Regions from separate parts of the Clostridium saccharoperbutylacetonicum N1-4(HMT) genome, predicted to be linked through region 1. Evidence: riboswitches for the same ligand, from Rfam matches in the RefSeq annotation. Region 1 holds a riboswitch; the other holds the start of a gene.
What was found. Region 1 has a riboswitch for S-adenosylmethionine ahead of CSPA_RS07870 (vitamin B12 dependent-methionine synthase activation domain-containing protein). Riboswitches for the same ligand answer to the same signal wherever they lie in the genome.
Positions count from the first base shown of each region.

Region 2: linked by a shared signal. The riboswitch ahead of CSPA_RS09460 (pyridoxal phosphate-dependent aminotransferase) and the one ahead of CSPA_RS07870 (vitamin B12 dependent-methionine synthase activation domain-containing protein) in region 1 are both predicted to bind S-adenosylmethionine.

Region 1 is NC_020291.1:1,767,595-1,773,295, reverse strand. It holds gene CSPA_RS07880 (MBL fold metallo-hydrolase) at 1-691, opposite strand, end outside; gene CSPA_RS07875 (homocysteine S-methyltransferase family protein) at 921-3,332, opposite strand; gene CSPA_RS07870 (vitamin B12 dependent-methionine synthase activation domain-containing protein) at 3,322-4,005, opposite strand; SAM riboswitch class I at 4,456-4,563, opposite strand; gene CSPA_RS07865 (MraY family glycosyltransferase) at 4,617-5,567, opposite strand.
Region 2 is NC_020291.1:2,131,809-2,137,509, forward strand. It holds gene CSPA_RS09425 (HpcH/HpaI aldolase/citrate lyase family protein) at 1-328, shown strand, start outside; gene CSPA_RS09430 (hypothetical protein) at 315-1,460, shown strand; gene CSPA_RS09435 (triphosphoribosyl-dephospho-CoA synthase) at 1,465-1,821, shown strand; gene CSPA_RS09440 (citrate lyase holo-[acyl-carrier protein] synthase) at 1,852-2,349, shown strand; gene CSPA_RS09445 (hypothetical protein) at 2,358-2,660, shown strand; gene CSPA_RS09450 (RidA family protein) at 2,713-3,099, shown strand; gene CSPA_RS09455 (DUF4829 domain-containing protein) at 3,344-3,535, shown strand; SAM riboswitch class I at 4,008-4,118, shown strand; partial or broken gene CSPA_RS09460 (pyridoxal phosphate-dependent aminotransferase) at 4,300-5,468, shown strand; gene CSPA_RS09465 (MetQ/NlpA family ABC transporter substrate-binding protein) at 5,543-5,701, shown strand, end outside.

The DNA.
Region 1 (5,701 bases):
TCAGCATCTTTCCATTGTTTTCTATACATTCCTTTACTGCTTCAATTAAATTTCTTTCCTCAACTTCACGATTAGAATGTAATCTATCTCCATAAGTAGATTCAACTATTGCTACATCAGGTCTTAACTTTGGCAATTTCGCTCCTTCAACAGTTCTTTGAGAAAACACGGAAAAATCACCTGAATAAAATACTGCCCCCTCGGGACTCTGTAAATACACACAGCTGGCACCTGCTATATGTCCTGCATTATAAAAGGTAACATGCATATCTTCAAAGATAGGGAATTTCACTTCATAATTTATAGTAAAAATCCTGTTCAAGGTATTTTCCACATCTACTTCAGCATATAAAGGAATTTCTGCCTCCCTGTTACTCATTATCTTCAAGCTGTCATATAACAAAACCTTAACTAAATCCTTAGTCATATTATTCATGTATATTTTAGCATTCGGATATTCTTTACTAATAATAGGAAGACAACCTATATGATCTAAATGAGCATGACTTATGATTATTGCATCCAAGCCACCATAAGTCTGAATATCCCTAAAATTAGGCATACTATCCTTGCTTGCATTTTGCCTAATACCAGCATCAAATAAAATATTTTTATTATTTATTTTAATTAAGATTGAACTTCCACCAACTTCTAAAGCTCCACCTAAAAAATCTATATTAATAATTACCACTCCAATTTATAATATAATGACTACATAATTTGTAATAATGTAATAACTTAATACAAATTATATACATCTTTCTAATAAATTTCTATATAATAAAAAGAACTTATACTATTCTTGAAGATTAGTATAAGTCCTTTATTGGTTTTTGGATTTGGAACATCATTTATGTTATACCCAAAATATCAAAGAATATTCATATTAGATGTTAAATTTTTAAATTCCCCTCAAAGCATTATCCAAATACTTTTTTAGCTATTTCTACTGATTCCTTTGCATCCTTAGCATAAAAGTCAGCCCCTATTCTTTCTGCCGTATCTTTAGTAAGCACTGCTCCTCCAACAAATACTTTTCCTTGATATCCATCCTCTTTCAAAGCTTTTATTGTTTCTTGCATACTTTTTAGGGTCGTAGTCATAAGAGCGCTCAAACCAATTAGCGACACTTTATGCTTTTTAGCCTCTTCCACAACTGTTTCTATAGGTACATCTTTACCCAAATCAATCATTTCATATCCATAGTTTTCCAAAATGACTTTTACAATATTTTTACCTATATCATGAATATCGCCTTTAACCGTTGCAACTACTATTTTTCCTCTTGATATAGCTTCAGTATTATTCCTCGCTATTTCAGCTTTTAAAACTTCAAAGGCATTTTTTACTGTTTCAGCAGCTTGAATAAGCTGTGGAAGGAACAATTCACCTTTTTCATATTTTTCTCCAACCACATCTAATGCTGGAATTAAATATTCATTAACTATTTCAAGTTCCTTTTTCTCCTTTAACAATTCTATAGTAGCTTGTTTTGCTTCTTCCTTTAAACCTTTTATAACTATATATTTCAAATCAGCTTTTTCATTATTACTTACAGATAAATTATTATTTACTGTTGCTCCATCCTTAGCAGTAATTTCTGTTGATACTTCTACATTAGCATAATTATTAATATATACTTCTGCCCCTTTATCATAATTATACAAAACATTATAGGAATCAATTACTCTTGTCATACCCTTAGCATTTGGATTTATTATTGGTAAATCTAAACCATTTGCAAGAGCTAAAGCTAAGAAAGTTTCATTGACTAATTCTCTATTTGGCAATCCAAAGGAAATATTTGAAACCCCAAGCACTGTTTTAGCACCCAGCTTCTCTTTAACCATTCTTACAGCCTTTAAAGTTTCCTGAACTTCTTTCTGCTGTGCAGATACAGTCAAAACTAAGCAGTCAATAAATACATCTTCTTTTTTTATTCCATATTCAGCTGCTTTATTTATTATTTTCTCAGCAATTTTAAATCTCTCTTCTGCCTTATTAGGAATTCCTCTTTCATCTAAAGTTAAACCTACAACACTTGCTCCATATTTTTTAACTAATGGAAGTATTCTATCTAAAACTGCATCTTCTCCATTTACGGAATTTAATATAGGCTTTCCATTATAATATCTAAGGCCAGTTTCTATTGCTTTAAGATCTGAGGAATCAATTTGAAGTGGAATATCCACAATTCCCTGCAATTCCTTCACAACCTTATGCATCATAGCTGCTTCATCAATTTCAGGCAGTCCAACATTAACATCTAAAATATGGGCTCCAGCTTCTATTTGAGATATTCCTTGCTTTAATATATAATCCAAATCTTCATTTTTCAAGGCTTCTTTAAACAATTTCTTTCCTGTTGGATTAATTCTTTCACCTATGATTCTAACACCATCTATTCTTACCACCTTTGATGGCGTACAAATTGCAGAGTACGTTAAATTTTCAATTGGCGCTAATTTTTTATCCTTAACCCTAGCAGCTAATTCTTTAATATACTCAGGACTTGTGCCACAGCATCCTCCAATTATTCTAACTCCTAAATCAATAAAACTGCACAAGGTATCAGCAAATTCTTCCTTAGTTACATCGTACTTTGTTTCACCATTTAAATCTAGCGTTGGAAGCCCTGCATTAGGCTGTACCATTACTGGAATATGCGCCAAACTGCATATTTCTTCAATAACAGGCTTTAATTGTTTTGGTCCTAAGGAACAGTTAACTCCAAGAGCATCAACTCCAAGTCCTTCTAAAACAAGTACCATAGCCTCTGGAGAACAGCCAGTAAAAGTTCTTAAATTTTCTTCAAAGGTCATTGTACAAAATACAGGCAGCTTTGAATTTTCTTTAGCTGCTAATATTGCTGCTTTAAGTTCATATAAATCAGTCATAGTTTCAATTAAAATTATATCTGCACCTGATTTAACACCTTGAACAATTTGACGTTTAAAAATTTCATAAGCCTTGTCAAAGCTTAAAGTTCCCATAGGTTCTAAAAGCTCACCTATTGGGCCAATATCTAAAGCAATATAAGTATTACTATTACCTTTTGCTCTTTTTGCAATTTTAACAGCTGCATCTACAGCTTCTTCTACTTCTAAATTGCAAAGCTTTAACTTTAATTCGTTAGCTCCAAAAGTATTAGTAGTTATTACATTAGCTCCACTATCTATATATTCTTTATGAATTTCTTCTATAATATGTGGTTCTTTTATATTTAGAACCTCTGGATTTTCGCCAAGCTTTAACCCCTTCCTTTGAAGCATAGTTCCCATTGCTCCATCAAATATTAAAATGTTATCCTTTATAATTTCCTTAAGCCCCACAGGATTCACCCTCTCTTCTAAAATTGCAATTTTCGTAATTATTACATTCCTTACAAGTCCTTTTTTTCTTTTCTATTTCACCTTCAACTATACCAATTATTGCTGTTACAGATTTCCTGGGAAATAATAAATTATTTTCAGATACTGTAAGTCCAATTTTCTTTTGCGCATCTAATGCTCTTAGAAAGCTATTTTGAACATCTAATGGCAGATCTCCATACCCAGGACTATATCTAAAAGTAATACTACAGCCATTTGCTGCTGCCTTTTCTTTAACAACATTTTCTACAGCATCACAGACTTCTTCTACTGCTGTAGTAGCACAAGCATCAAGTATAAGTGCTTTTGTTAAATCAGTTTTTTCATATAGCCTAGTTTTCTTTTCCACTTCATTACCTAAAGTCACAGCTAATAATACACATTTCTTTGATTTTTTTAAATGCTCTTTTATATCTTTTCCTTTAAGAATTAAATTTGTGCCTATTACTTCCACACCAGCTTCAACAGTTATTATATCTTTATATTCATATATAACTCTTGGGATAATTACCTTTTTCCCTTCTTCTCTAGCTTCATCAATAATTCTCTCTAGGTTTTCATCTAGAGCTTGCCCTTTGTATCCAAGATATCTAAGAACTTCTTTCCTGCTTATTGCAAGTTCAAATACATTCATATTTTATCCAACCTCTACCGATTTAATTTTTATTATAGATATCCAAATTAATAATCAAACTTATAAATGGAATATACATACACCATTGAGAAATTATAATCGTAACACTACACTAGAAATTAGATACATATTTGTGCAAGCGGCATATGAAATTAAGCTGTGATGGTTATTAGTGGAAGGTTGTTCCATTTTCTGCTTGTCATAAATTTACTTTAGGAACATGCAGAAATGGGTGCAACCTTCCACTTAGAACCCATCCAGTGATAATTTCATAAGTCCGCTGTAATAAATATGTGTTTAATTTCGGTAAGTTCCGCATATATCTAATTCTTGCTTTGGATATCTATAACTGAGAGTTTCTAATTTCAATCGTCAATGCTCAATTGTCAATTATTTTTAAAGAACAAAAAAGCCTAAAGGTATTTCCTTTAGACTTTAAATCTTCAAAACACCTTATCTATCAGCTCTTACGCTGCAGGATTTAGCACCTTATATATTTTCAAATATATCGGTTGCTGGGTTTCTTCGGGCCAGTCCCTCCACCACTCTTGATAAGTCTTATAATTAGCCATTATATATTATTAAATCATATTTGTAAAGAAATTATATATTTATTTCTTAATCCATAATAAAAGTAATGATGCTATACTAAAAGCTAAACTTATTAACATTATGTAATTTACAACTTGAACAGTAGTAAAACCTTTTTCTGCCAATCTAAAATGTATTTGACTTCTATCAGCTTGATATACAGGTTTACCTTCTGAAAATCTTTTAAAGATAACAAACAGATTATCAAAGATAGGCACTGCTAAAGCTAATATTGGTATAAACAAACTCATAATAGTAGTTTGTTTAAAAGCTCCATCTAAAGCTGTAATGCTTAAAATAAATCCTAAAAAATTAGCTCCAGAATCGCCCATAAACACCCGTGCTGGGAATTTATTATAATATAAGAAACCTAAAATAGTTCCTACTAAAATTACAGATATCATTGCTGATTCACTTTGCTTCAATATTATTGCAGCAACCAAGAATGTCATTGCTGATATTAAAGACAATCCTCCTGCTAATCCATCCATTCCATCTGACCAATTGATTACAGTAGTAACTCCAAATATCCAAGTTATTGTAAGTATAAATTGTACAGTGGAATTAAGTTCTATATAATGTCCTGTAAAAGGATTAGTAAAGCCTGAAAAAGCAATCTTAGAGTTAAACACTAAAACAGCTGCTATCAATTGAATAACCAATCTAGGAAATATAGGAAATTCCTTTCCTTTAGTTTTATACCAATCATCTACAAGCCCTATTATTAATATCATTGTGGCTGCAATAAATACTGTTTTTTGTTTTTCAAAATCATCTTGATAAAATGCAAAATATGATATGAAAAAACCAATATATAAAGCTATTCCACCACATAATGGTGTTGGTGCTTTATGTTGCTTTCTTTTATTTGGTTTATCTGTAAAATGTATCTTTTTAGCTAATCTCATAAGAAAAGGCATGGTAATCATTGCACCTAAAAGGGCTACTACCATTGCTAATATATAATTCATCTTTTCTACTCCTTAGTTAAGTCTATGAAAGTAAATTATATCCACCAATATCCAATTATTCCATCTTGGCTTACTTCCCATTTGATTATACTATTAAAGGTATCTTATATCAATTACAAAATTATTAAGGTTAT
Region 2 (5,701 bases), 360 kb from region 1:
ATACAAAATTTTAGCTATTGATACAGTTTTTTCATTTTTAGATGATACAGCTGGATTAATTTCTGATTGTAAAAATAGTAGAATACTAGGATTTAGAGCTAGATCTACAATAAATCCAAGACAACTTGAAATTATAAATAATGCATATGCACCATTAAATGAAGAAATAGAGTGGGCAAAATCAACTTTAGACGATTTAACAGAAGTTAAATTTAATAATACAATAAATTACGTATCAAAAGGAGTTATAGTAGATCCACTGGCTATTTATCAAGCAAAAGATATACTAAATAATATTAATGAGGTGAATTTAAATGAAGTTAGTTAATGATAATATTAATTTATTAAAAAATAATTCTAAAATAAAAAAATTAGATATAAAATTAAGTTTAACGGAAATTAAAGAATGCATGTACAAGTACAAATCAGATTCTATGTGTAAAACAGATATAGAAATTAATGAATATGATGGTATTACTGTATTACTAAAAGGTAGTAGTGATGAAACAATAGAAACTGATTGGAAATATTTCAATGATATTGTTACTTACATAGTTAACAATAGAAAAGAGGATATAAAGAAAGATACATTTAAAAATGAATGTATTATTAATGAACGTGATAGAAATTATACAAGACCATATGAAATTTTAGCAAGTGATTATGTTAATCAATATTCTAATGGTAGATTATATATTACAGGACATGTTGCTTCTTTAATGGATAAATTAGATAAATGTATTCTTGAATTTGCAAAACAAGAAAATGCAATTGAATTTTATTCAGAGCCATTATGGTATGAAGATGAACTTGAAAAGTTTGGGTATAGCAAAGATAATGAAAATTTATTTAAAATAAATAAATTTGATGATAGGTCTGATATATATTGGCAAAATGCTGTATGTGATAATATTTGGGAATCCTTAGAAAATAAAACGATTGATAAATTTACGGTTTACAGTTCATTAGGAGTATGCAGTAGAACTGAAAGAAATCAAACATATTTTTTTGAACGAATGAATGTATTTCATATGAGAGAAATAGTAGCTGTTGGAGAAAAAGAAAATGTAATTAAATTTCGTGAACGTGCTATTCAATTTGTAATTGAACTTAGTCAAAAATTAAAATTGAATTTTTCATTAGAAGAAGCTAGTGATCCATTTTTTATTGAAGATACGAACACATTGAAAGACACTAATTCCAAATTAGAACTACCAGAAGTTGTAAAAGTTGAATTTAGACCACATTTATATGATAATAAGTCACTTGCATGCGCTAGCTTTAATGTTCATGGAAACTTTTTTGTAAAAAAATTCAATTACATGAGTAAAAACAATGATGAGAATTTATGGACTAGTTGTATTGCTTTTGGATTGGAAAGATGGTGTTGGGCTATCCTTGTTCAATTTGGAACAGATGTAAATAAGTGGCCTGAGCATCTAAAAAGCTTAATATTTTAATTAAGTGGAAAATGTTAATATATTTACTCAAGAAAAATACGAAAAAGTAGATTATAATTTTGGAGATGATATCAATAATTTATTATTGAATAAGTTTATTACTAAACTTTGTTTTGATGCAATAGTAAAAGAACCATGTATATGGCCAAGTTTTGGATTAGTTACTTTTAACAGTTCTGGTTTTCATAATGATATGGATTATCATCTATTGGTAAAGAGCGGTAAAAGTATTGTTCCATATTTTTATTTGTGTTTTGAAATAGGATGCAATAGTTCATATAGTAAGGGAATAATTATTGTTAATGAACTAGAAATATTAATGAAAAAAATAAATGGAGTGCAGCTGCATCTGGAGATTTGATAATAGTATTATTGGTTATGGTGAGTATTTATGAATCAATATTTATCGATAATAGGTAAAAAAATATTAATGGCTAGAGAAGAACGCTATTTAAAAAAAATAAAAATTAGTAAAAATCACAAATGCATTATAGAACTATCGTTGAACATTCCAGGGTTTCCGAAGTCAGGGGGAATATGGGCAGGAGTTTTTAAAGTTTGCATTAGGTCTATTCAAGATAATATTCCATCACAATTGTTATTATATAACATAGATATTGCAGGATATTATGCAGTATTTAGCTCTTATATTTCATTAAAGGATACAAAAATAAAAAGTTGTCTAATTGAAGAGCAAAATATGTGGGGAAGGCTAGTTGATATAGATTGTTTTGAAAATGGAGTTAAGATATCAAGAGAAGATGTAGGCTTCAAAGAACGTAAATGTATTTTATGTAATAATTACAATTCAGTATGTATAAGAAATCATGTTCACAATATTAAAGAATTAAGATGTGAAGCCGAAAAATTAGCTAAAAATATTGAATGAAATAGAAGGTGAAAATATTGAATTATACTGTTTTAGAAAAAAGTGGTAGTGATGCTTCATATGATTTAATAATAGAGGCTATAGAACCAAAACCAGATAATGGTTATATAGTAAAATCAGTTGTTGCTACAAATAATAAAATAATAGAAGATATGATTAATAATATGTTAAATTTTGAATTTTTACAAGGCATTAGCTGGGGGTTAAGATTTAATTTCTTTCAACATATACCTGATCAATGGATACTTGAAGCGCGTTTAGAATCTCTTTTTGAGAAAATGACTAAAAAAGAAATGAGTATTAATAGATAATTTTGTTATAACTAATTATATTAAAAGTACAGAGAAGGTGAAAAGGAAAGAAATGAAAAAAGAAATATTAAACTTGCCTAATGTGAAACAACCTGATTACCCATATAATCAAGTGGTAAAAGCTGGGAATACTTTATATTTATCAGGCCAAGTATCATGTGATTTACAAAGTGGACAATTTATATTGGGAAATATTGAGATTCAAACAAAAAATGCATTAGAAAATATAAAATATTTACTTGAAAACTCAAATTCTTCAATGAATAATATCTTAAAAGTTGTAGTATATATGAAAAATATTTTTGAAGTTGATAAAATGAATGAAATTTATAAAATGTATTTCAAAAAAAATGAATTACCAACAAGAGTAGCAATTCAAACTACATTTCCAAATAAAAATATAGAAATTGAACTAGAAGTAGTTGCTTTAACAAATTAAAATATTATAGGGGCTGTCGCATTAGCGTATTAAAATCCGTTAACGACAGCTCTTTTCTGGTTTATAAACAAGTTGGAAAAACTGATAATGTTGTAGTGAGTATTGGAGCAACTGACAAGTTCAGTGAGAATGAATTAAATGATGCAGTGAATTGCGTAAAGAAAAGTTTTAAAAGTTATAATGGAGCTACTCTGACAAAATTATGGTATGATAAAAAAAATCAGATCAATTTATTGAGGGGTATTTGAAAAATGGGAGAGGTTCAGTGAATGGTGTTAAAACTGAAAATGTAATTGTTTTGCTATCAAATTTTGATGTAGATTCTTCAGGTGGGGATGGAAGTTTAAATCCAAATTCAACTTATGATAATTATAATTGGATATTAATAAGAGACAGTAAAACGGATAGTTGGAAAGTTGATGATCGTGGATATTAAAAAAGAAAATAACTAAATACATTGTATACATAATTACAAGAAGTTCACAATTTTCTATAATGCCTGAATTAATAAAAAAGTTGTCACATGCTTGACATAAATATTATGTATTATAAATATATAAAGTAGTTAAAACATTATTTACCCCTTATTAAATATAAATATCCAATATGCAGAATGATCTATTCACCCTAGTAGATCATTCTTTTTAGTTAGTTTTAATAGGGTTTATTTATTAGAAATTTTAGATAATTATGCGCCATATCAATTTTTTATATACAAGGTCTATGAACCAAGTAATATGGCTTTTAACCCAAATTATAATGGCTATTAGCCAGATTTGTGATGTTAAAATACCGTGTATGCTAGTAATTATAAATACTAGCATAACCTTAATGTTTATGCATAAAATGTATTGACAATTTAATAAGCTGAATATATACTAAACTTATAAGAAATGAAGGAATTGAATAACTTATCAAGAGTGGTGGAGGGACTGGCCCTATGAAACCCAGCAACCGATCAAGTAATGATTTACGATGACGTGGTGCTAATTCCAACAGCGTTAGCTGAAAGATAAGAGAGAAAATTTTTATGCAAAGATGCACTAGAGATTAATCTCTAGTGCTCTATTTCTATATAATAAGTTTTTAATTTATCTTTGTACTGCTATTGTATCTAAGATAGAGATTTTTATATAAAAATATATGAGTATTTTGATAAGAATTATAAGCTTATAATTTAAATATATTGGGGGTATAAATATGTCAAAATTAAGTAATAGATTAGATTGGTTTTCTGAATCTATAATAAGAAAAATGACTAGAATAGCTAATAAATATGGAGCAATAAATCTTTCACAAGGTTTCCCGGATTTTGATCCACCTAAAGAGATACTTAATCAATTAAAAGAAGTTTCAGAAAAAGGTCCACATCAGTATTCGGTGACTTGGGGAGCACAAAATTTTAGAGAAAAGCTAGCATTAAAGCAAGAGAGATTTATGGGAATTAAAATAAATCCAGATGAAAATGTGTTAGTAACCTGTGGAAGTACTGAAGCTATGATTTGTGCGATGATGAGTGTTTGTAATCCGGGAGATAAAGTAATTGTTTTTTCGCCATTTTATGAAAATTATACAGCAGATACAATTTTATCTGGATCTCAGCCTATCTATGTTGAATTAAAGCCGCCAGCTTTTAACTTTGATAAAGAGGAATTGAAAAATGCATTTAAGCAAAATCCAAAAGCACTTATTCTTTGCAATCCGTCAAATCCTACAGGCAAAGTATTTACCGAAGAAGAGCTGCTATATATAGGAAGCCTTGCAAAAGAATATGATACTTTTGTAATTACTGATGAGGTTTATGAGCATATAATTTTTAAGCCTCATAAACACACTTATTTAGCAGCTTTAGATGGAATGTTTGAAAGAACAATTTCATGCAGTTCATTATCAAAAACATATTCAATTACAGGATGGAGACTTGGATATATTATTGCAAGCAAAGAGGTAATAGAAAATTGTAAAAAAGTTCATGATTTCTTAACTGTAGGAGCAGCAGCACCTCTTCAAGAGGCAGCAATTAAAGGCTTGGAATTTGATGATGAATATTATGAAGAATTGAGTAAAATTTATAGAAAAAAAAAGAAAAAAATTATTTTTTGGATGGATTAGACGAAATAGGGCTTAAGTATTACGAGCCTCAAGGTGCATACTATGTAATGGTTGATATATCTGAATTTGGATATGATGATGATTATGAATTCTGTAAATGGTTAGCTAAAGAAATTGGAGTAGCAGCAGTACCAGGTTCAAGTTTTTTCAAAGAAAAAGTAAATAGTTATATAAGATTTCATTTTGCAAAGAAAGAAGAAACCTTAAAAGAAGCTCTTAAGAGACTTGAAAAACTTAGGGAATATAGAAATAACTAAATTAATTAAAGCAAGATAAAGTTAAAAGCATTAGCAATAAATACAAAAACAATAAATTTTGGAGGGAATAAAAGATGAAGATTTTAAAGAAATTAGCAGCACTAGTGATTATAGGAACAATAGGAGCAAGCTTGGTTGCCTGCGGAAGCAGTAAAGAAAGTGCAAAAACAGATAGTAAAGAAGTGGGGAATAAAAATATTGTAATTGGTGTATGCCCAGGACCTTATGGGGAT